3 regions of the Citricoccus parietis genome follow, and region 3 is predicted to be linked to each of the others. Evidence: predicted binding sites of a transcription regulator. Region 3 holds the regulator's gene; each other region holds the start of a gene.

Region 1 (6,290 bases), on a different contig from region 3:
CGGACAGCGTGGCGTACCGGCCGGAGGACAGCAGGCCGTGCAGGGCGTGGCCGAACTCGTGGAACAGGGTGTTCACCTGGTCCACCGTCAGCAACGCCGGTTCCCCGGCCGCGGGCCTCGGGATGTTCAGGTTGTTGCTCACCACCGGGTGCTCGCCGAAGAACGTGGACGCCTCCCGGAACGAGTTCATCCAGGCACCGCCGGACTTCGTGGGACGGGTGAAGAAATCCCCGACGAACAACCCGAGCTCGGTGCCGTCGGCCTCCCGCACCTCCCAGACACGGACATCTGGCTGGTACCCGTGCAGGTCGGGGCGCTCGCGGAAGGTGATGCCGTACAGGGCCGTCGCGGCGGCGAACACCCCCTCGGCGAGCACCCGGTCCAGCTCGAAGTAGGAGCGCAGCGCCGAAGTGTCCACGCGGTACCTCTCCCGCTCGATACGGGCCGCGTAGAAGGGCCAGTCCCAGGCCTCCACCGGGTGGCCGGCCTCGGCCTCGATCTCGGCCTTCTCCCGGCGGGCGTTCGCGGTGGCCGCCGGGATGATCCGGGTCAGCAGGTCGCGGACGGCGTCCAGGCCCGGGGCGGTCCGGTCCTGCAGCGCGTAGTCGGCCCAGCTGGAGAAGCCCAGCAGGCCGGCCTTCTCGGCGCGCAGGCCGGCCTGCTCCACGGCCAGGTCGAGGGCGAAGTTCTCCCCCGGGGTGGTGCCGCGCAGCCAGGCGGCCTCGTGGACGCGCCGCCGCGACTCCGGGTTCTCGAGGGTCTCCAACCAGGGCTGGGAGGTGAACATGGACAGCGTCAGGAGGTAGCCGGCGTCGTGCCCGGCGTTCCGGGCCGCGGACGCGGCCGAGGCGAGGTCCTGCTCGGAGAGCCCGGCCACCTCCCCGGCGGAGCCGAACCAGACAGCCGAGGCGGTGTTCTCCGCGACCATGCGGCGTCCGTACTGGGAGGACAGCACGGCGAGTCGCTCATTGATGGCCGCCAGACGCACCTTCGCCTCACGGTCGAGGTCCGCCCCGAGCAGCCGGAAGGTCTTGAGGGTCTCCTCGGCCAGCCGGCGGTCCTCGGTCTCCAGCCCGCCGATGCCATCCAGGTCCACCCTCGCCAGTTGGCTGTAGAGGGCCGCGTCGAGGTGGATCGCGTCCCAGTGGGCGGACAACTCGGGGCTGATCTCCTCGTCGATCTCCTGCCGGGCCTCGGTGCCGTCGGCGGCCACGAGGTTGGAGAAGACCTGGTGCACCCGGCGCAGCAGCTGCCCCGAACGCTCGAAGGCGAGGAACGTGTTCTCGAACGTCGGCTCGGCGGGATCCGCGGTGATCACCTCGAGTTCGGCGCGGTGCTCGGCCATGCCGGCGCGGTAGGCGGGCAGGAAGTGCTCGTCGTCGAGGGCAGCGAAGTCGGGGAGCCCATAGGGCAGCGGGGACGGCACCAGGAGGGGATTGGTGCCGGTGGCGGAGGAGGTGTCGGTCGTCATAGTCAGCAACTGTTTCACATCTGGGGTCCGCTGGACAGGGGCCGGCAGAACCGACCGTCCACACCGTGTCACGCCTGGAAGGGGCGCCGGCCGCTCCTCCCGTAGAATCGAAGCCAGACTTCTGCCGGCAGCGGCAGGACCCGGCGCTGCGGCGCCCGGGCCAGGACGAACCCGATCATCACCAACAGCCGATGCGGGCCGTGCTCCAGCGCGGTCGCCTCGGAGAGGAGAGCACGTGTCAGGGCATTCCAAGTGGGCGACCACCAAGCACAAGAAGGCCATCATCGACGCCCGCCGCGCGAAGGCCTTCGCCAAGTACGTCAAGGGCATCGAGGTGGCGGCCCGCGCCGGCGGGCCCGACTTGGACGGCAACCCCGCTCTGGAGCTGGCGGTCACCAAGGCCAAGAAACAGTCCGTCCCCAATGACAACATCGAGCGCGCCATCAAGCGCGGCGCCGGCCTGACCGGTGAGGTCATCGAATACACGGAGATCATCTATGAGGTCCGCGGGCCCCAGGGTTCCGCCCTGATGGTCGAGTGTCTGACGGACAACAAGAACCGCGCCGCCGCTGAGGTCCGCACCGCCGTGACCCGGAGCGGGGGCACCATGGCCGACTCGGGGTCCGTGGCCTTCCTGTTCAACCGCACCGGCCTGGTTCGGCTGCCGGCCGAGGGACACACCGAGGACGACATCCTGATGGCGGTGCTGGACGCCGGCGCCGAGGAGGTCATGCAGTCCGGGGACTCCTTCGAGATCCTGTGCGACCCCTCCGACCTGCGTGCCGTGGCCGGCGCCCTGGACGAGGCCGGGATCGAGTACGACACGGACGAGATGGAGTTCGTGGCCACCATGAAGGTGGACCTGGACGCCAAGGGCGCGAAGACGTACTTCAACCTGGAGGACGCGCTGGAGGACCTGGACGACGTGCAGAGCGTCTACTCCAACGTGGACATCTCCCCGGAGGTCCTCGCCCAGCTGGACGAGGACTGATCCGCCCTTGACCGTCAGCCCCGGGGCCACGGGACGCCGGGCGCCGAGTCCGCTGCGGGTCCTCGGTGTCGATCCCGGCCTGACCCGCTGCGGGATCGCCGTGGTGGACGTGGCGCCCAACCGCACCGCCACGCTGGTGGCGGTGACGGTCGTCGGCTCCCCGGCGGAGCAGTCGCTCGACCTGCGGTTGCTCGCCATCGACGAGGCCATCAACGAGTGGCTCGACCGCCACAGCCCGGACCACGTGGCCGTGGAACGCATGTTCGCGCAGAACAACACGCCGACCGTGATGGGCACCGCCCAGGCCTCCGGCGTGGTCATCGCGGCGGCCGCCCGGCGCGGCATCCCGGTGGCGCTCCACACCCCCTCCGAGGTGAAGGCCGCGGTCACCGGCAGTGGCACCGCGGGCAAGGACCAGGTCACCGCCATGGTCACCAGGATTCTGCGCCTCGACGCCCCGCCCAAGCCCGCCGACGCCGCCGATGCCCTCGCCCTGGCCATCACCCATGCCTGGCGCGGCGGGCTGATGGGCCGCGGACTGGAGACGGGCAACCTCACCAGTCCCCAGCGCGCTTCGCGGTTCCCGACGCCGGCCGGCGGCTCCGGCGGCCGCCGCACCGGGGGATCGACGCCGGCCCAACAGGCCTGGCTCGCCGCCGAGCAGCGAAGCCGGGGCTCGAAGGGCTGGAGCGGCGGGTCCCGGATCTGATATCAGCCATGGGCTAAGGTCTTCGTAGATACGTTCGAACCGGGCGGCCGTCCGACACCTGACCCGTTGTCGTCCGGCTGTTGTCCAATTGCCATTCCGAGAAGAGCGAGTTGAGCATGATTTCGTCCCTGACCGGCACCGTGGAATCCGTGGGGCTGAACCACGCTGTCCTCACCGTGTCCGGCTTCGGCATGCGGTTCTCCGCCACCCCGCAGACGCTGGCGGGGCTCCATCTGGGGGAGGCGGGACGGGTCCTGACCTCCATGGTGGTGCGGGAGGACTCCATGACCCTGTTCGGCTTCGCCACGGAGGACGAGAGGGAGGTCTTCGAGGTGCTGCTCGGGGTCTCCGGAGTCGGCCCCCGGCTGGCCCTGGCCGTGCTGGCGGTCCACGCTCCGGAGGCGGTCCGGGTGGCCGCGTCCACGGGGGACGACAAGGCCTTCACCAAGGTCCCGGGTATCGGACCCAAGGGTGCGCGGCGCATCGTCCTGGAGCTGACGGACAAGCTCGTGCCCACCGGGGCGGCCGCCGCCGGGACCGAGGACCAGCCGGCGCTGGCCGGCTCCATGCCCTGGATGGACCGCGTCCTGGAGGCGCTGACCGGCTTAGGCTGGACGGAGAAGGACGCCGAGAAGGCAGTCCGGGACACCATTCGGCACGAGCCCGAACTCGAGGAGTCCGGCACGGTGGCCAGCGTGCTCAAGTCCACGCTGCGCCACCTCGGCCAGGGGCAGTCCGCCCGGTCGGGCCGGTAGGGGGTAGCGCATGACGCAACAGCCAGACGGCCGGCTCGTGGCCGGGGCCGCTGAGGGTGAGGAGCGGGAGCTCGAGACCGCCCTGCGTCCCAAGAACCTCGACGACTTCGTGGGCCAGCAGCGGGTCCGCCGGCAGCTCTCACTGGTCCTGGAGGCGGCCCGGTTGCGCGGCCGCACCGCCGACCACGTGCTGATGTCCGGACCGCCCGGACTGGGCAAGACCACCCTGGCCATGATCATCGCGGCGGAGATGAACGCGCCCCTGCGGATCTCCTCCGGACCGGCGATCCAGCACGCCGGTGATCTGGCTGCCATCCTGTCCTCCCTGACGGAGGGTGAGGTGCTCTTCCTGGACGAGATCCACCGGATGTCCCGCCCGGCCGAGGAGATGCTCTACATGGCCATGGAGGACTTCCGGGTGGACATCGTGGTCGGCAAGGGAGCCGGCGCCACCTCCATTCCCCTGGAGATCCCGCCCTTCACGCTGGTGGGGGCCACCACCCGCGCCGGGCTGCTGCCCGGGCCGCTCCGCGACCGCTTCGGCTTCACCGGCCACCTCGAGTTCTACAGCACCGAGGAACTGGAACTGGTGCTCCGCCGCTCCGCCCTGTTGCTGGACATGAAGGTCAACTCCGCGGGGTTCACCCAGATCGCCAGCCGGTCGCGGGGAACGCCGCGCATCGCCAACCGGCTGCTGCGCCGGGTGCGCGACTGGGCCCTGGTCGGCGGGCTGGACCAGGTGGACTCGCGCGCCGCCTCCGCCGCCTTGGAGATGTACGAGGTGGATGGGAAAGGCCTGGACCGCCTCGACCGCTCTGTGCTCGAGGCCCTGTGCCGCAAGTTCGCCGGGGGACCGGTGGGCCTGTCCACGCTGGCCATCGCCGTGGGGGAGGAGACCGAGACGGTGGAGACCGTGGCGGAGCCCTTCCTGGTGCGGGAGGGCCTGCTGGGGCGGACCCCGCGGGGCCGGATCGCCATGCCCGCCGCCTGGGAGCACCTGGGCCTGGTCCCGCCCCCCGATTCTCCGGGCGCGGCGTTCTGGTCGGTTCCGGCGGCAAGTGATGCCGGTGCGGACTCCGACCGGCCAGACAGTGCCGACGAGGCCGACACGCTGTTTGATCCGTGAACTCGGATTGACCCCTGAACGCGGGCCCTGATTCCTGTCCCCGGGTTCGAGGCGTTTCTGGGAAATCGGTGAACAATGTGCCCCGGGAGGGCGCGTCTGAATGGACAGTGTGAACCTACCCGTAGACTAATCGGGTTGTCCTGTGCCCCGACTCTGGAATGTGGTGTCCCCGAAGTGACCCAGCTGATCGCCCCCCCAACTGTCTCGCTTGTCGCCGAAGGCGCCAATCCGGAAGGCGGTGGCGGCCTGCCGTTCGACCCCTTCCTGCTGATCATGCTCGCGATCTTCGCGTTGCTGATCTTCAGCATGTTCCGCCGCAGCAAGAAGGCCCAGCAGCAGCAGCAGCAGCTCCACCAGTCGCTCGCCCCGGGCGTGGAGGTCATGACCACCATGGGTCTGTTCGGCACCATCCTGTCCGTGGACAAGGAAGAGAACAAGGCCGTCATCGAGATCTCCCCGGGTAACACGGCCACCGTGCACCTGCAGGCCATCGGCAAGGCCGTGAATCCCGCCGCCGTGGCCGGCGAGCCGGAGACCACCATCCCGGATTCCCCGGCCGGCCTGGAAGAGGCCAATGGCGGCACCGACCGCAACGAGACCGATGGTAACGGCCCGGACGATCAGCGTCCCGGCACGGACCGCCCCTCTGCCTGACACCGTCTGACCGAGCAGACGCCCGCCCTCGTACCGTGAACCGAAAGCCGTAGCCCTCCATGTCTGATAAGACCCCCCGGGGACGCGCCAAGCGCACCCTCTGGTGGCTCGCCGGCCTGATAGTCGCCCTGGCGGCGATCCTCGGTGTCGGCGTGGCCACCGGCCAGGCCCAGCTGGCCCCCAAGCTCGCCCTCGACCTGGAAGGCGGCACCCAGATGGTGCTCGCCCCGGAGGTCACCGGTGGCCAGGAGGTGTCCGGGGAGCAGCTCGACCAGGCGGTCGAGATCATCCGCCAGCGTGTGGACGGCTCCGGTGTCTCCGAGGCGGAGATCACCACCCAGAGCGGTCGGAATGTGGTGGTGTCCCTGCCCGGCGTCCCGGACCAGGAGACCCGTGAGCTGATCCAGGCCTCCGCCAACATGGAGTTCCGTCCGGTCATCACCATGGGTTCCTTCACCGCGACGCCGGAGGACCAGCGGACGCCGGTGGAGGAGTTCCCGGAGCCCACAGCCGAGCCCGAGAACGGCTCGGACCCGAACTGGATCACCCCGGAACTGGCCGCCGAGTTCGAGGCCTATGACTGT
Region 2 (6,290 bases), on a different contig from region 3:
TGCTGATGGTCCCGTTGATCCCCAACCGCACCATCGTGCAGGAGGCCAGGACCGCACGCTCCTGGTACGGCGACTACCGAAAGGGCCGCCCCGTCGTCGACGCATACACCGAGATCACCAGGAAGGTCCTCAGCGCATGAGCACCCAACCAGACCGCCCCGAAACCTTGCCCCGCCGCAACCGGCCTCAACCGGCTCCAGATGAGGCGGTTGACCCCGTCGTGCCCACGGTTCGCACCAGTGAAGGTCAGCCGTCCCAGGTGCAGGCCCCGGCAGGGTCGGCCCGAACAACCCGGCGAGGGCAAGCCACCGTGCAGCTCGGAGTTCGCGTCACTGAGGACATCGCAGACCTCGTCGCGGCAGAAGCTGACCGTCGCGGCATCAGTCAACGCGCCGTCGTCGAAGAAGCGCTCCGCGCCCACCTCGGCGGCTGATCCTGTGACGGCTGACTTCCGCGATGCGTCAGTCCGCCCACACCGCCAACGGCATCAGTTGGGAACTACCTGGGGCCGCTGAGGACGAAGCCCGGGCGATCACCGACGCGAGCTAACCCAGACCCTGAATCAGCTCAGGTCCGTTGTTGCGCACGTTGCCTATGGCGGTCCCGACTTCGGTCAGGGTCCATGCTGAGGCGGTCTGGTAGGCCTGGTTCCGCACGTGCTCGACCAGTGCTTCGGCTTCGCCTGCGGAGGCTAGCTTCTCGGGGTTCAGCCAGGTGTGCATGGTGTCGCGGTCCATGGGCAGGGGTAGGCGGTCGTGCAGGCCGGCCAGTTGTTCCAAGGTGGCCTCGCCGGTGCCGGTCTTGGGGGAGGGGCCGGTCAGGATGGTGCAGCTCAGAAGCCACCTGCCCTCATCGCCCTCCGCATCAGCCGGGTCTTTCCACCACTCGTAGAGCCCGGCGAAGTAAATCAGGGAGCCGTCTGCGGGGTGAACGAAGAAGGGCCGCTTCGGTGTGCCCTTGGGTGCATCTGCGGGGGGTTTGAGCCATTCGTAGTACCCGTCGACCGGGACCGCGCACCGTTTGGCTTTCACGGCAGCGCGAAAGGTTGGTTTCGTGGAGACGGTTTCCGAGCGGGCGTTGAAGGCCCGCGAGCCGACGGATACGTCCTTGGCCCATGGCGGGACCAGGCCCCATCGGGCCACGTGGATTTCCCGGCGGGTCTCGTCCTCGATCGCTCGTTCTAGGATGATGGGAACCTCGCTGGTCGGTGCGACGTTCCAGTTCGGTCGAAGCACCAGCTCTTCCTCGGGCTCGACCGCACCGGCATCTGCCACCAGGTCGCCGATGGCTCGGGCCATCACATACCGTCCACACATGAGGCCCAGTCTGCCGCACGCGCTCCTGCGGGCCGAGGGCACAAAGGCCGAACGGATGAACATCACTGCCTCCATCGAGACTATCCCCGACGATGACACGGGTCGTGGAGATCGGCAGGCCGATGAGCTGCCGGTTGAGGCCGAGTCCTATGAGGCGGGGGTTGCCGCGCTGCGTGCCCGGGTGCCTGAGGGCTGGTGGATCATGAATCTGCGGCGCACCGAGTACAAAGCCGAAGACCCCTCACCACTGGTCCCGGGGTCTGCGGGAGTCCTTCACAGGCGGACAGTGACGAGCTCGTCCCAATGGGTGGTGGCCCTGGGGGAGAGCATGGCCCGGCGCATCTGCCACGACGGCGGTGTTCCGAGGCCGCCGTATCCCAGGCCGACGCTCCCGACCCCGAAGCGGGCCACCACGGCGTCCAGGGTGGGGCCGAGATTGCGGCCCTCCCCGGGTGGGCCGAGGCCGGGCAGGGTCTCGGCCTGGCCTGCGGGGCGCAGATCGGTGAGCACGACGCCAGCCCGCACGTACCGGGTGCCCGGGCGGATCAGCTCGGCCAAGCCCAGGGATCCACGAGCGATCGTCACTGGCTCTGCCGTGGGCACGGGTAGGACGGCGCTGATCTGGGGCGAGTGGGGTTCCTGGTCCGTGGCGAACGGCGAGGTCGACGCCCAAGCGGTAAGGACCCGGGCTTCTTGTCCGGCATTGCGTAGCCGGGAGGCGAGTTGCTGGGCGTAGATGGAGAGGACTTGGCGCATGGCCGGGGTGGTGGTGACCGGTTCCGAGAAGGATCGGGAGTAGATGAGCTGGTCTTTGTACTGGCGAGGTTCTTCCTCGAGGGGGATGCACGGGGTGCCGCGCAGTTCGCGCACGGTGCGCTCCAGGACCACCGAGAACCGCCGGCGCATCTGCCCGGGGTCTTGGGCGGCGAGGTCTGCGGCGGTATGGATATTCAGATTCGCTAGGCGGCGGCCCAGCCGGCCGGCCACGCCCCAGAGATCAGTGACGGGGATGCTGGCCAGAATGGTGTCTCGTTGGGTGGGGGAGTAGGCCCCGAAGTGACACACTCCGACCCGGGACAGCGGGGCGGAACGCTTCACCCCGAGGAGGGCAACCTTCGCCAACGTCTTGGTGGGGGCGATGCCCACGCGCACCGGAATCCCGGTGCAGCGGGCCACGTCCTCGCGGATACGCCGGCCGGCCTGGATCACCTCTTCGACGGTGCCGCGCAGGCTGATGAAGGACTCGTCGATGCTGTAGACCTCCTGCCAGGCGGCGTGCCGGCCGATGACCTCCATGACCCTCGCCGAGAGGCTGCCGTAGAGCTCGTAGTTGGAGGACCGTGCCACGATCCCCTGGGTGGCGGCGACGGGCTCGAGCTTGAACCACGGGATCCCCATCGGGACCCCCAGTACCTTGGCCTCCTGGGACATGGCCACCACGCAGCCGTCGTTGTTGGACAACACCACCACCGGGCGGTCCTCCAGGCGCGGGTCGAAGACCCGCTCACACGAGGCATAGAAGCTGGCGCAGTCCACCAGAGCGATCACGGCCTCACGAGGTGCGGGAGACATGATGCAGTGCCACCGTGACCACACCCCAGACCCGCAGATCCGAGAGCGAGGGAACGGCAATGTCGGGATACGCCGGGTTCTCCGAGGAGAGCACCACCCGGTCCGCTTCGATTCTGAGCCGTTTCACGGTCAGTTCGCCATCAAGCACGGCGATCACCACGTGGCCGTGCTGGGGGCGGATCGAGCGGTCCACCACCAGTTCGTCGCCGTCCCAGATCCCGGCACCGGTCATGGAGTGCCCTCGCGCCCGCACTAGGTACGTCGAGGCCCGGTTGGGCATCAGGTGATCCGTCAGATCAATCTCGGCGGTGGTGTAGTCCTGGGACGGCGAGGGGAAGCCGGCCTCCACCACGCCGTCATTGACGCGCGTTCGCAGCTGCTCCCCGAGCCCTTCGGCGAGAGCCCGGACCTCGGTTGCCAGCAAGCCCTCACCTCACGCGAATCGAAAGTATGTTCGATTGCCAATCGTGCATGTGGTAAGCAGGCGGCAATTCCACCCGAGGGCTATGTAGCCGCATTTTGTGCTACAGTTTAGGAATGGGGGTGGAGCGGACGCGTAGCGCTGACAAGCACGGGATAACCCGAGAGGGTGCGCTCTGCGCCATGATGCATGCCGAGGTGACAGCAGAAATCGAGGGCGAGCCAGGGGATCAGACCATCGTGTATATCGGCCACTCGCATGGGCGGACTGAGCGCTACCTCGAAGTGATCGCGGCCCACTAACCACCCCGCACCGTCGTCGTCTTCCACGTCGTGGACCTCACCGATCAGTTCCGATACCTATTGCATGAAGGAGAAGCGCCATGACCGCCGATACGTACGAAGAGCTGGCCGGCCGGGCTGCGCGTGGAGACCTGACCGTGAAGCCGGGCACCATTCGGCGCGGCGAGGATGCCCGCCCCGATGCGCGCCACGCTCTCGTGGAAGCAACTGGAGCGGCAAGCCCACAGGAGGCCGTGCGGCTGGCCGTGGGGCGGCCGCCGGCCGGGACGAAACGAGGGCCCTCACCTGTCGTTCGGGCCCGCGTGCCGCAGGCCCTGAAGGATCGCGTGCATGCTCTTGCGGAGCGCGAGCAGCGCGACGAGTCCGACATCGTGCGTGAGGCCGTCGCTGCGTACCTCGAGCTGCGACATGTTTCCTGACCCTGGGTGGTAATCGTCCCTGGGCGACGGAGCGTTACCCGGTGCTGTCGGTGGCCGCGCCGCTCAGGTCGCGATTGATCTGCGGTTCGCCGGAGTCCTCGAAGATGATGAGGACATCCTGATGGACGGTGCCGTCCGGCATGGTGATGTCGGCGCGGAGTGCATTGCCGCGCCAGCCCTTATCTTCGACTGATTCGACCCCGTACTTGTTGGCGACATTTTCCTGGATGTTGGACTGCGAGGCGAAGTGTCCGTAGATCGAATAGGCGAGAGTCGCCAGACCGAGCACGAGAATGCCTGCACCCGCGAACACCTCGCGGACGGCGTCTTTGATCCGGTCCGGCCCGGCGTAGCGGGCGTCCTCGTCATCCAAGTGGGCTTGGTAGCGTTTGCGGCGCCACAGCCCGTGGGCGAGGACCGCCAGCCCCGCGATCGTCACGAGTGTGCCGATCCATTGGGTGACGAGTGGGGTCTGGAGGTCGATCGGGGCGTACATGACTTTATTGTCTCCCGGATGCCCCAGCCGGGAGTCTTCTGGTCGTGTACCAGTCGCGGGACAAGGCGGCCGGGAGGCCGGGCCTATCATGGGCCACTATGGATCCAGCACCCCAGAAGCCGGCGGATCATGTGCCGGTTGATAGCTTTGCGAACCGATATGGGCGGACCCAGCGTGCTCGGCCGTCATTCGGGTCCCGCTGGGGCAAATGGATTGCCGTCACCGCCCTAGTGCTCGCCGTGGCCGCTACTGCCTGGTTGGCATTCCCGACCTCGCAGGACTCTCTGTCCTGGAAAGACGTCGGCTACGCCATTGACTCCCCGACCCGGGCCTCGGTGACGTTCGAAGTCACCAAAGATTTCGAAGACACCGTGGCCTGCGCCATTCAAGTGCTTTCCGAAAACTATGCCATCGTGGGCTGGCGGACCGTCACCATCGGTCCGGCGAAGGTCGAGGATGCCACAGGCGGTTCCCTTCCCTCGGACAAGTCTCAGTACTACGACGTCAACCTGCGCACCGATTCTCTCGGGGTGAACGGCGGCGTCAACTCCTGCTGGATCGAGCAGGACGTCTGAGCCTGGATCTCCTGCCTGCACCTCATTCACCGCACCTCCATCGCGCCCCCTGAGTACTGGTCGCCTGATGAAAAGGGTTCGCCCGCCTCTCGAAGGACCCCCTCGAGAAGGCGGCCGCGATACCCTGTCGCCGGTCGCTTGATACCTCTTCGCCGGGCATGACATCAGGGACTGGGGTGGGGCGCCCCCGGCATTCCATAAGTCGTCGAAGAGCTGGAGGAGCCGCCGACCCTCAGGAGAAGCAACATCAGGCTCCGAGGCGGCGGGCGGAAATCCGGTTCTACTACACTGCGTAGAAGTAGTTTTGGTCATCATCTGCCTAAGGAAGCGCTATGCGTCGCCTCACCCTCGGACTCAGCGTCCTTCTCATCGCCATTGGTTCCATCGCCTATATCGCCACGTCGTTCGCCAGCTGGACAGCACTGATCCCGGCCTTGCTCGGAGTCGTGATCTTGATTGCAGGTCTTATCAGCTTGAAGAAGCAGAAGCTCGGTGTCCACCTTGCCCTGGCCGTCGCCGTGCTCGGCGTGCTCGGCACATCGATGAACGTCCTGCAGCTCGGCGCGCTGATCGCCGGCGACGCGGAGCGTCCGACGGCTGTGCTCATCAGCACGATTACCTTCGCCCTGCTCATCTTGTACGTGGCGCTCGGCATCCACTCGTTCGTCACTGCCCGCCGCTGGAAAGCCGCGGAGGCCTGACCACCAGCATGGCTGAGGGCCCCGTCAGCGTTCCTTGTCTGGGCGGTAAGGGCCCCCAGCTTTATCGCCAGAAGGAGGCTGCCGCAGCCGGGAGGCCGTGCTCCGTACGAGGATCAACTGGGTGGTGAAGCTGCGGGAGTTGGCAGTTCAATCAGACCCGGTCAGGGGCCGGTGAAGGCGGGGAGGAACTGGATGAAGACGGAGCCGGCGACGCCGACGTAGACGACGGCGATGAGGGTCCCGGCCCAGCCGGTGGCGAACCGGGCCACCGCCGGCGGGGCGGGGATCACGCCGTGGGCGAGGTTGCGGGCGGTGAGCAGGATGAACAGCGGGATCATGGCCGCCCAGACGATCATGCAGTACAGGCACAGGATGTAGATCTCGTACAGGGCTTGGAACCAGAGCCAGGTCACGAAGGCCATCCCTAGGGTGACCCCGGCCTGCAGTCCGGCCCAGTACCACCGGCCGGGTCGGGCCCCGGAGAGCAC
Region 3 (6,290 bases):
GCCGAGACGGCGGGGTCCGAGGTCCTGGACGGTCTGATCCAGCGCCGCCACCTGCCCGACCCGGCCACCTTCCTGGGCAAGGGCAAGGCCGAGGAGCTGCGCGGCATCGTGGCGATGACCGGGGCGGACACCGTCGTCGTGGACTCGGAGCTGGCACCCTCCCAGCGACGTGCCCTGGAGGACATCGTCCGCGTCAAGGTCATCGACCGCACGGCGCTGATCCTGGACATCTTCGCCCAGCACGCCCAGTCCCGTGAGGGCCGCGCCCAAGTGGAACTGGCGCAGCTGGAGTACCTGTTGCCGCGCCTGCGCGGTTGGGGTGAGTCCATGTCCCGCCAGGCCGGTGGCCGTGCCGCCGGCGGTGAGGGCATCGGCTCCCGCGGCCCCGGTGAGACCAAGATCGAGCTGGATCGCCGCCGCATCCGCACCCGCATGGCCAAGCTGCGCCGGGAGATCGCCGCGATGAAGCCGGCGCGTGAGACCAAGCGGGCCAACCGGCGTCGCAACCGGGTGCCTTCCGTGGCGATCGCCGGGTATACGAACGCCGGCAAGTCCTCCCTGCTCAACCGCCTCACGCATGCCGGTGTGCTCGTGGAGAACGCCCTGTTCGCCACACTGGATCCGACGGTGCGCAAATCCGTCACCCCGGACGGCATCGGCTACACGCTCTCGGACACGGTCGGCTTCGTCCGCTCGTTGCCGACACAGCTGGTCGAGGCCTTCCGCTCCACCCTGGAGGAGGTGGCCGACGCGGACGTGATCCTGCATGTCGTCGACGCCTCGCACCCAGATCCCGAGGGGCAGATCGCCGCCGTGCGATCCGTGCTCGCCGAGGTGGACGCCCGGCAGATCCCGGAGATCATCGTGCTGAACAAGGCCGACGCCGCCGACCCGGTGGTGGTGGCCCGGCTGCGTCAGAAGGAACCGCGGTCAGTGGTCGTCTCCGCCCGCACCGGGGAGGGGATCGAGGAACTCGAACGCGCCGTCTCGGACGCGATCCCGCGCCCGAACGTGGCCCTGGACCTGTTGATCCCGTTCACGGACGGGGACGTGGTCTCGCGCCTGCACTCGCCGGACGCGGACATCATCTCGGAGACCTACGAGGCCGAGGGCACGCGGCTCCGGGTACTGGTCCGAGAGGACATCGCCGAGGACCTGCGTCGCTATGCCGCCGAGAGGTCCGCGGACGGACAGGAGCGCGCCGGAGCATGACAGAGACGGTCGAGGAAGCCGCGCCGGCTGCCGTGGCGGGGCCCGCCGCCGAGCCCCGTACCGACGCCGAGCGTGAGGCCCTGCGGCTGCTGGACGCCGCCGTCACAGCCACCGGGGGTCAGCGCCGGGAAGGGCAGCGGCGCATGGTCGTGGAGGTCGCCCGGTCCCTGGAGACCGGGCAGCACCTGCTGGTGCAGGCGGGCACCGGCACCGGGAAGTCGTTGGCGTACCTGGTGCCGGCGCTCCAGCACGCCCTGGAGGCCGAGAACCCGGTGGTGGTGGCCACCGCCACCCTGGCGTTGCAGTCCCAGATCATGCGACGGGATGCGCCCAAGCTGCTGGAAGCCCTGCGGGACGAGCTGCCCCGTCCCATGAACATCGCCCTGGTCAAGGGCCGGTCCAACTACCTGTGCAAGCACAAGCTGGAGGGCGGCTTCCCGGAGGAGGACGGCCAGGCACTGTTCGGCATGGCCGACGACGGCGAGATGCTGTCCGGATCCGACGGTGGCCCGACCAGCCCCCTGGGCCGCGAGGTCCTGCGGCTGCGGGAATGGTCCGAGGAGACGGACACGGGGGACCGGGACGACCTCGATCCGGGCGTCACCGACCGCGCGTGGCGCCAGGTCTCGGTGTCCGCGGTGGACTGCCTGGGCGCCCAGAAGTGCCCGATGGCGGCCGAGTGCTTCTCCGAGCGGGCGCGCGCGGACGCCGGAGAGGCAGACGTGGTGGTCACCAATCACGCCATGCTCGCCATCGCCGCCTTCGAGGGACTCGCGGTGCTGCCCGAGTTCGAGGCCGTGGTGGTGGACGAGGCCCACGAACTCCAGGACCGCGTGACCGGGGCGGTGACCGGCCAGCTCTCCGGGGCCATCGTGCAGGCCGCGGCCTCCTCGGCCCGTAAGCACACGGCCATCGCCGTGGAGGACCTGGTGCAGGCCGGCGCCGGCCTTGACGCCGCCTTCACCGCCACCCCCACGGGCCTGATACCGCGTGGGCCGGACGAGGTCCAGCAGAACGCCCTGAAGGCTGTCCGTGATGCGGCCCGCCAGGGGCTCAGTGATTCCAAGCCGAGCGGGGGAGGTGCCGACTCCGCGGCCGACGGCGGGCGTCAGATGGCCCGATCCCGGATGCAGGACGTCCTGGACGTGGCCGAGCGGATGCTGGAGACCACCCCGGACACCAGTCACCCCGAGGTGCTCTGGGCGTCCCGTCCGGGCCACTTCGAGCCCGGCACCGGGTGGATCCCCGGGGACGAGTCCGCGGCTCCGATGCTCTACGTGGCCCCGCTGTCCGTGGCCGGCAAACTCCGTGAGGGACTCTTCGGCCAGGCCACGACCGTGCTGACCTCGGCCACGCTGGCCATCGGTGAGTCGTTCAACCCGGTGGCGGGATCCCTCGGCCTGATGGGCGAGGGGGCGCCGGCCTGGACCGGTCTGGACGTGGGCAGCCCCTTCGACTACCCGAGGCAGGGTGTGCTCTACGTGGCCCGGCATCTGCCGAAGCCGGGTCGGTTCGCTGCCCCCGAGGCCTATGACGAACTCGAGGCACTGCTCAGGGCGTCCGGCGGCGGCGCTCTGTGCCTGTTCTCCTCCAAACGAGCCGCCGAGGACGCTGCCGCCGAGATGCGCACGCGGCTCGGTCCGAAGCCCACGATCCTGTGCCAGGGCGACACCACGCTGACCGCCCTGGTGCGTCAGTTCGCCACGGAGGAGGACACCTGTCTGTTCGGGACCATGAGCCTGTGGCAGGGCGTGGACGTACCCGGCGAGTCCTGCCGCCTGGTGGTCATCGATCGGATCCCGTTCCCGCGACCGGACGATCCCCTGTCCACGGCGCGGTCCAGAGACATCAGCCGGCATGGCGGCAACGGGTTCATGGCGGTCTCCGCCTCCCATGCGGCGGTCCGCCTGGCGCAGGGCGCCGGCCGGCTCATCAGGACCGCGACGGACCGCGGTGTGGTGGCTGTCCTCGACTCCAGGCTCGCGACGGAACGGTACGGATCGTTCCTGCGTTCGACCCTGCCGGACTTCTGGCCGACGGCCGATCCCTCCGTGGTCCGCGGCGTGCTGGAGCGGCTCCGTCCCGCTGACTAGCGGATCAGCATCTCGAGGGCGCCGACCGTGCGAATGGCCCGCCATTCGATGCCGGGGGCCGGGCTCCAGGCCGGCCAGTCCACGGACCATCCGCCATCGGGCTCCTGGGCGGATGCGAGCCACCGGCGGTCCCGGGACATCACGGCCGCAGGGACCAGGCCGCCGTAGAGGTCCGAGGGGAAGGGGACCGTCCAAGGATGGTGGACCAGGTCGAGCGCATGGATGCTCTCGTCCTCAACGCCACCCTGCACGGGGAGGGAGCCGTTGGCGGACAACCGCTCACGAAGGGCTGCCAGAATCGGGCTGTCGACCGAGCCCGTGGGAAGGCCGTCCGCAGCGAGGAACCTCAGGGCGTACTTGGCCTCATAGGCGGGCAGGTCGCCGGCAGTCGCAGCCCGGGACAAGCGGAGGCGGCACCAGTCCGAGGCGGCCTCAGCCCACCCGCCCGCGAACCCCGTCAGCAGGGCTGCGGCGGCGAAGCCATACGTGAGGTGCGAACCGCCGGGAACCGGTTGGACCCACGGTGCATGGGGCCACTCGAGGGAGGCCTCGGTGACGAACGGCACGGAACCGTCCAGCCCGGAAGTCGAGGCCACCCATTCCAGTCCAGAGCGAACCCAGGGGTGCTCGGCCAGATCCCAACCGGCCAAGAGGTCCAGAGCCGTCAGCGTGGAGAGCGCCTCACTCTTCGGTGACTGCACATCGGGTTCGAGGCCGTGACCGAATCCACCGTCAGGATTGCGGTACGCCCCCAGGGCAGCCAGGACACCCTCGGTGCCGCCGCCGTGGAGCAGCAGGTCCACCCGGCGGCGTTCGAGCAGCCGCCCGTGGGTGTAGACGAACTCCTCGGCATCCGCCACGCGGACGCCCGGCGGCAGAGGCCGATGGTTCATGGGGCTCAGAGCGCCCGGAGTACCGTGACGACCTTGCCCATGACCGTCGCCTCGTCGCCGAGGATGGGCTCATACGCAGAGTTCTGCGGCAGCAGCCACGTGTGGCCATCCCGCTGCCGGAAGGTCTTGACGGTGGCCTCGTCGTCCAGCAACGCGGCGACGATGTCCCCGTTCTGTGCGTTGTTCTGCTGACGCACCACCACCCAGTCGCCGTCGCAGATGGCCGCATCGACCATGGAATCGCCGTAGACCTTCAGCATGAACAGTTCCCCCTCGCCGGTCAGTTGACGCGGCAGGGTCATGACGTCCTCGACCTGCTGGTCGGCGAGGATCGGCCCACCGGCGGCAATCCGGCCCACCAGGGGGACCGGGACGGCATCACCGTCGGCGGCCCCGGTGTGCAGGGTCCTCACCGCCCCCTCCGGCGTGGCTGCCGATTCGGGGGACGTGACGGCGGACTCGGCCACGAGGGCCAGGCCGTTCTCGTCCAGCAGGACCTCCATGGCCCGCGGGCGGCCCGGATCCTTGCGGATGTAGCCGAGCTTCTCCAGCTGACCCAGTTGATGGGTGACCGATGACAGCGAGGCCAAGCCGGCCGCATCTCCGATCTCCCGCATGGACGGCGGATACCCGTGTGCGGCGATCGCAGAGCGGATGGATCCGAGGATGATCCGCTGACGATCGGTGAGGGGCCGGACGCCGTGATCGTGGTGCGGGTCCGGGGCGGGAGTGGGAATCCGGGGGGCCATTCGACCATCCGTTCTTATCGTGTCCGTCGGTCTTGGTGAAGTGTCTCTTGCTGGTCGCTGGGTCCGACGGTACCGGAGTCACACCCTCGATTCAAAGATATGTTCGAATTTTTCTTGGCATGTTTCGAACAGGCGTGCTAGACATGACGTCGAAGCAGTCGAACACACGTTCTAGATGGCCCGGGGTTCCGGGAGGAGAGGCAGAAGAGCATGAGCACTGCAGCATCGGTCCAGATCCGCACGGCCGGCTCCGCCGGATTCCACCTGAACCGCCGTGGTCGTTTCCTCTTCGTGGGGTTCCCCGTCATCGTTCTGGCGGTCCTGGCCGCAGTGGCCGCCGTCTTCTTCGGCGCCCACGGGATGGCTCCGGCGGCGGCCTCCGATGACCAGCCGGCTGCGGACGTGGAGACGGTCACGGTGAACTATGGCGACACCTTGTGGGCCATCGCCGGGCGCACGGCCCCCGAGTCGCCCCGCAACGAGGCCATCCTGCGCATCGGCGAACTTAATGACCTCGACGGTGGCGACCTGCAGCCCGGTCAGGTGTTGTTCGTCCCCGCTGGGGCCTGAGTCTCCGCTGGCCCCGCAGGGAGTGCCGGGGGATTCGACTCCCTTCAGCCCGCCGCTAGGATGGCCTGGGTCCGTAGTGAGGCGGATCAACTGCTGATGACGGGGCACTCATGGGGAACAAGCGCAAGCAGATGAAGTCTGTGGCGACCCCGGTGGCCTTCTCCGCCGTCGGTGCCCTCGTGGCCACTGGTGCCTTCCTCTATCCCGGCTTCGACACGGCTGACCTCGACCTGCATGATGCCGGCATCTGGGTCACCCACAACAGTGGGGGATACGTCGGCCACCTGAACCACGAGTCCACCATCCTGGACGGTGGTTTCCGGCCCCCGGTGGAGGACTTCGAACTTCACCAGGAGGATGCCACCGCCCTCATGCTGGACCCGGCCTCCGGCGCCTTGACCTCCATTGACACCACCGCCATGGTCGCCGGCGACCAGGTCATGATGCCGGCCACCCAGGATTTCGCGCTGGGCGCCGGCGTCATCTCGGCCAGCAATCCCGCCGAGGGGGCCGTCTACGCGGGGACGGTGGACCCGACGCCCCAGGTCTCGACGGACGAACCGCTCTACGAGGCCGAGGGAGCCGTGACGTCGACGACCACGGTGGGTGGCGAGGTGTTCGTGGCGGACCTCGGCCGGGACACCGTGATTCGCTTCGCGGCCGAGGGCGAGCAGCCTGGTGCCCTGGTGGAGACCCGCCAGGACGGCCTCGAAGGGTTGTCCGGAATGCAGGAACCGCAGCTGGTGGCCGTGGGCGACGTTCCGGTGGTGGTG

What was found. The regulator LexA, encoded in region 3, represses DNA repair genes until DNA is damaged. The targets are predictions, from matches to a motif close to TCGAACANNTGTTCGA.
Region 1: ruvA (Holliday junction branch migration protein RuvA) is a predicted target of LexA. The motif match lies at 3,194-3,209, and genes of this name have one in related genera.
Region 2: ACFFIO_RS02315 (LexA family protein) is a predicted target of LexA. The motif match lies at 3,331-3,346, and genes of this name have one in related genera.

Annotation. Positions count from the first base shown of each region.
Region 1 covers NZ_JBHLWH010000032.1:171,143-177,432, forward strand. The annotation lists gene ACFFIO_RS12340 (M3 family metallopeptidase) at 1-1,471, opposite strand, end outside; gene ACFFIO_RS12345 (YebC/PmpR family DNA-binding transcriptional regulator) at 1,707-2,462, shown strand; gene ruvC (crossover junction endodeoxyribonuclease RuvC) at 2,470-3,171, shown strand; gene ruvA (Holliday junction branch migration protein RuvA) at 3,288-3,926, shown strand; gene ruvB (Holliday junction branch migration DNA helicase RuvB) at 3,937-5,052, shown strand; gene yajC (preprotein translocase subunit YajC) at 5,227-5,706, shown strand; gene secD (protein translocase subunit SecD) at 5,766-6,290, shown strand, end outside.
Region 2 covers NZ_JBHLWH010000006.1:48,359-54,648, forward strand. The annotation lists gene ACFFIO_RS02295 (hypothetical protein) at 6-140, shown strand; gene ACFFIO_RS02300 (ribbon-helix-helix protein, CopG family) at 311-433, shown strand; gene ACFFIO_RS02305 (SOS response-associated peptidase) at 546-1,316, opposite strand; gene ACFFIO_RS02310 (Y-family DNA polymerase) at 1,590-2,888, opposite strand; gene ACFFIO_RS02315 (LexA family protein) at 2,869-3,264, opposite strand; gene ACFFIO_RS02320 (ribbon-helix-helix protein, CopG family) at 3,692-4,030, shown strand; gene ACFFIO_RS02325 (YidH family protein) at 4,065-4,526, opposite strand; gene ACFFIO_RS02330 (DUF4307 domain-containing protein) at 4,625-5,101, shown strand; gene ACFFIO_RS02335 (hypothetical protein) at 5,434-5,802, shown strand; gene ACFFIO_RS02340 (vitamin K epoxide reductase family protein) at 5,964-6,290, opposite strand, start outside.
Region 3 covers NZ_JBHLWH010000027.1:158,848-165,137, reverse strand. The annotation lists gene hflX (GTPase HflX) at 1-1,212, shown strand, start outside; gene ACFFIO_RS09820 (ATP-dependent DNA helicase) at 1,209-3,305, shown strand; gene ACFFIO_RS09815 (hypothetical protein) at 3,302-4,198, opposite strand; gene lexA (transcriptional repressor LexA) at 4,204-4,947, opposite strand; gene ACFFIO_RS09805 (LysM peptidoglycan-binding domain-containing protein) at 5,158-5,517, shown strand; gene ACFFIO_RS09800 (Ig-like domain-containing protein) at 5,628-6,290, shown strand, end outside.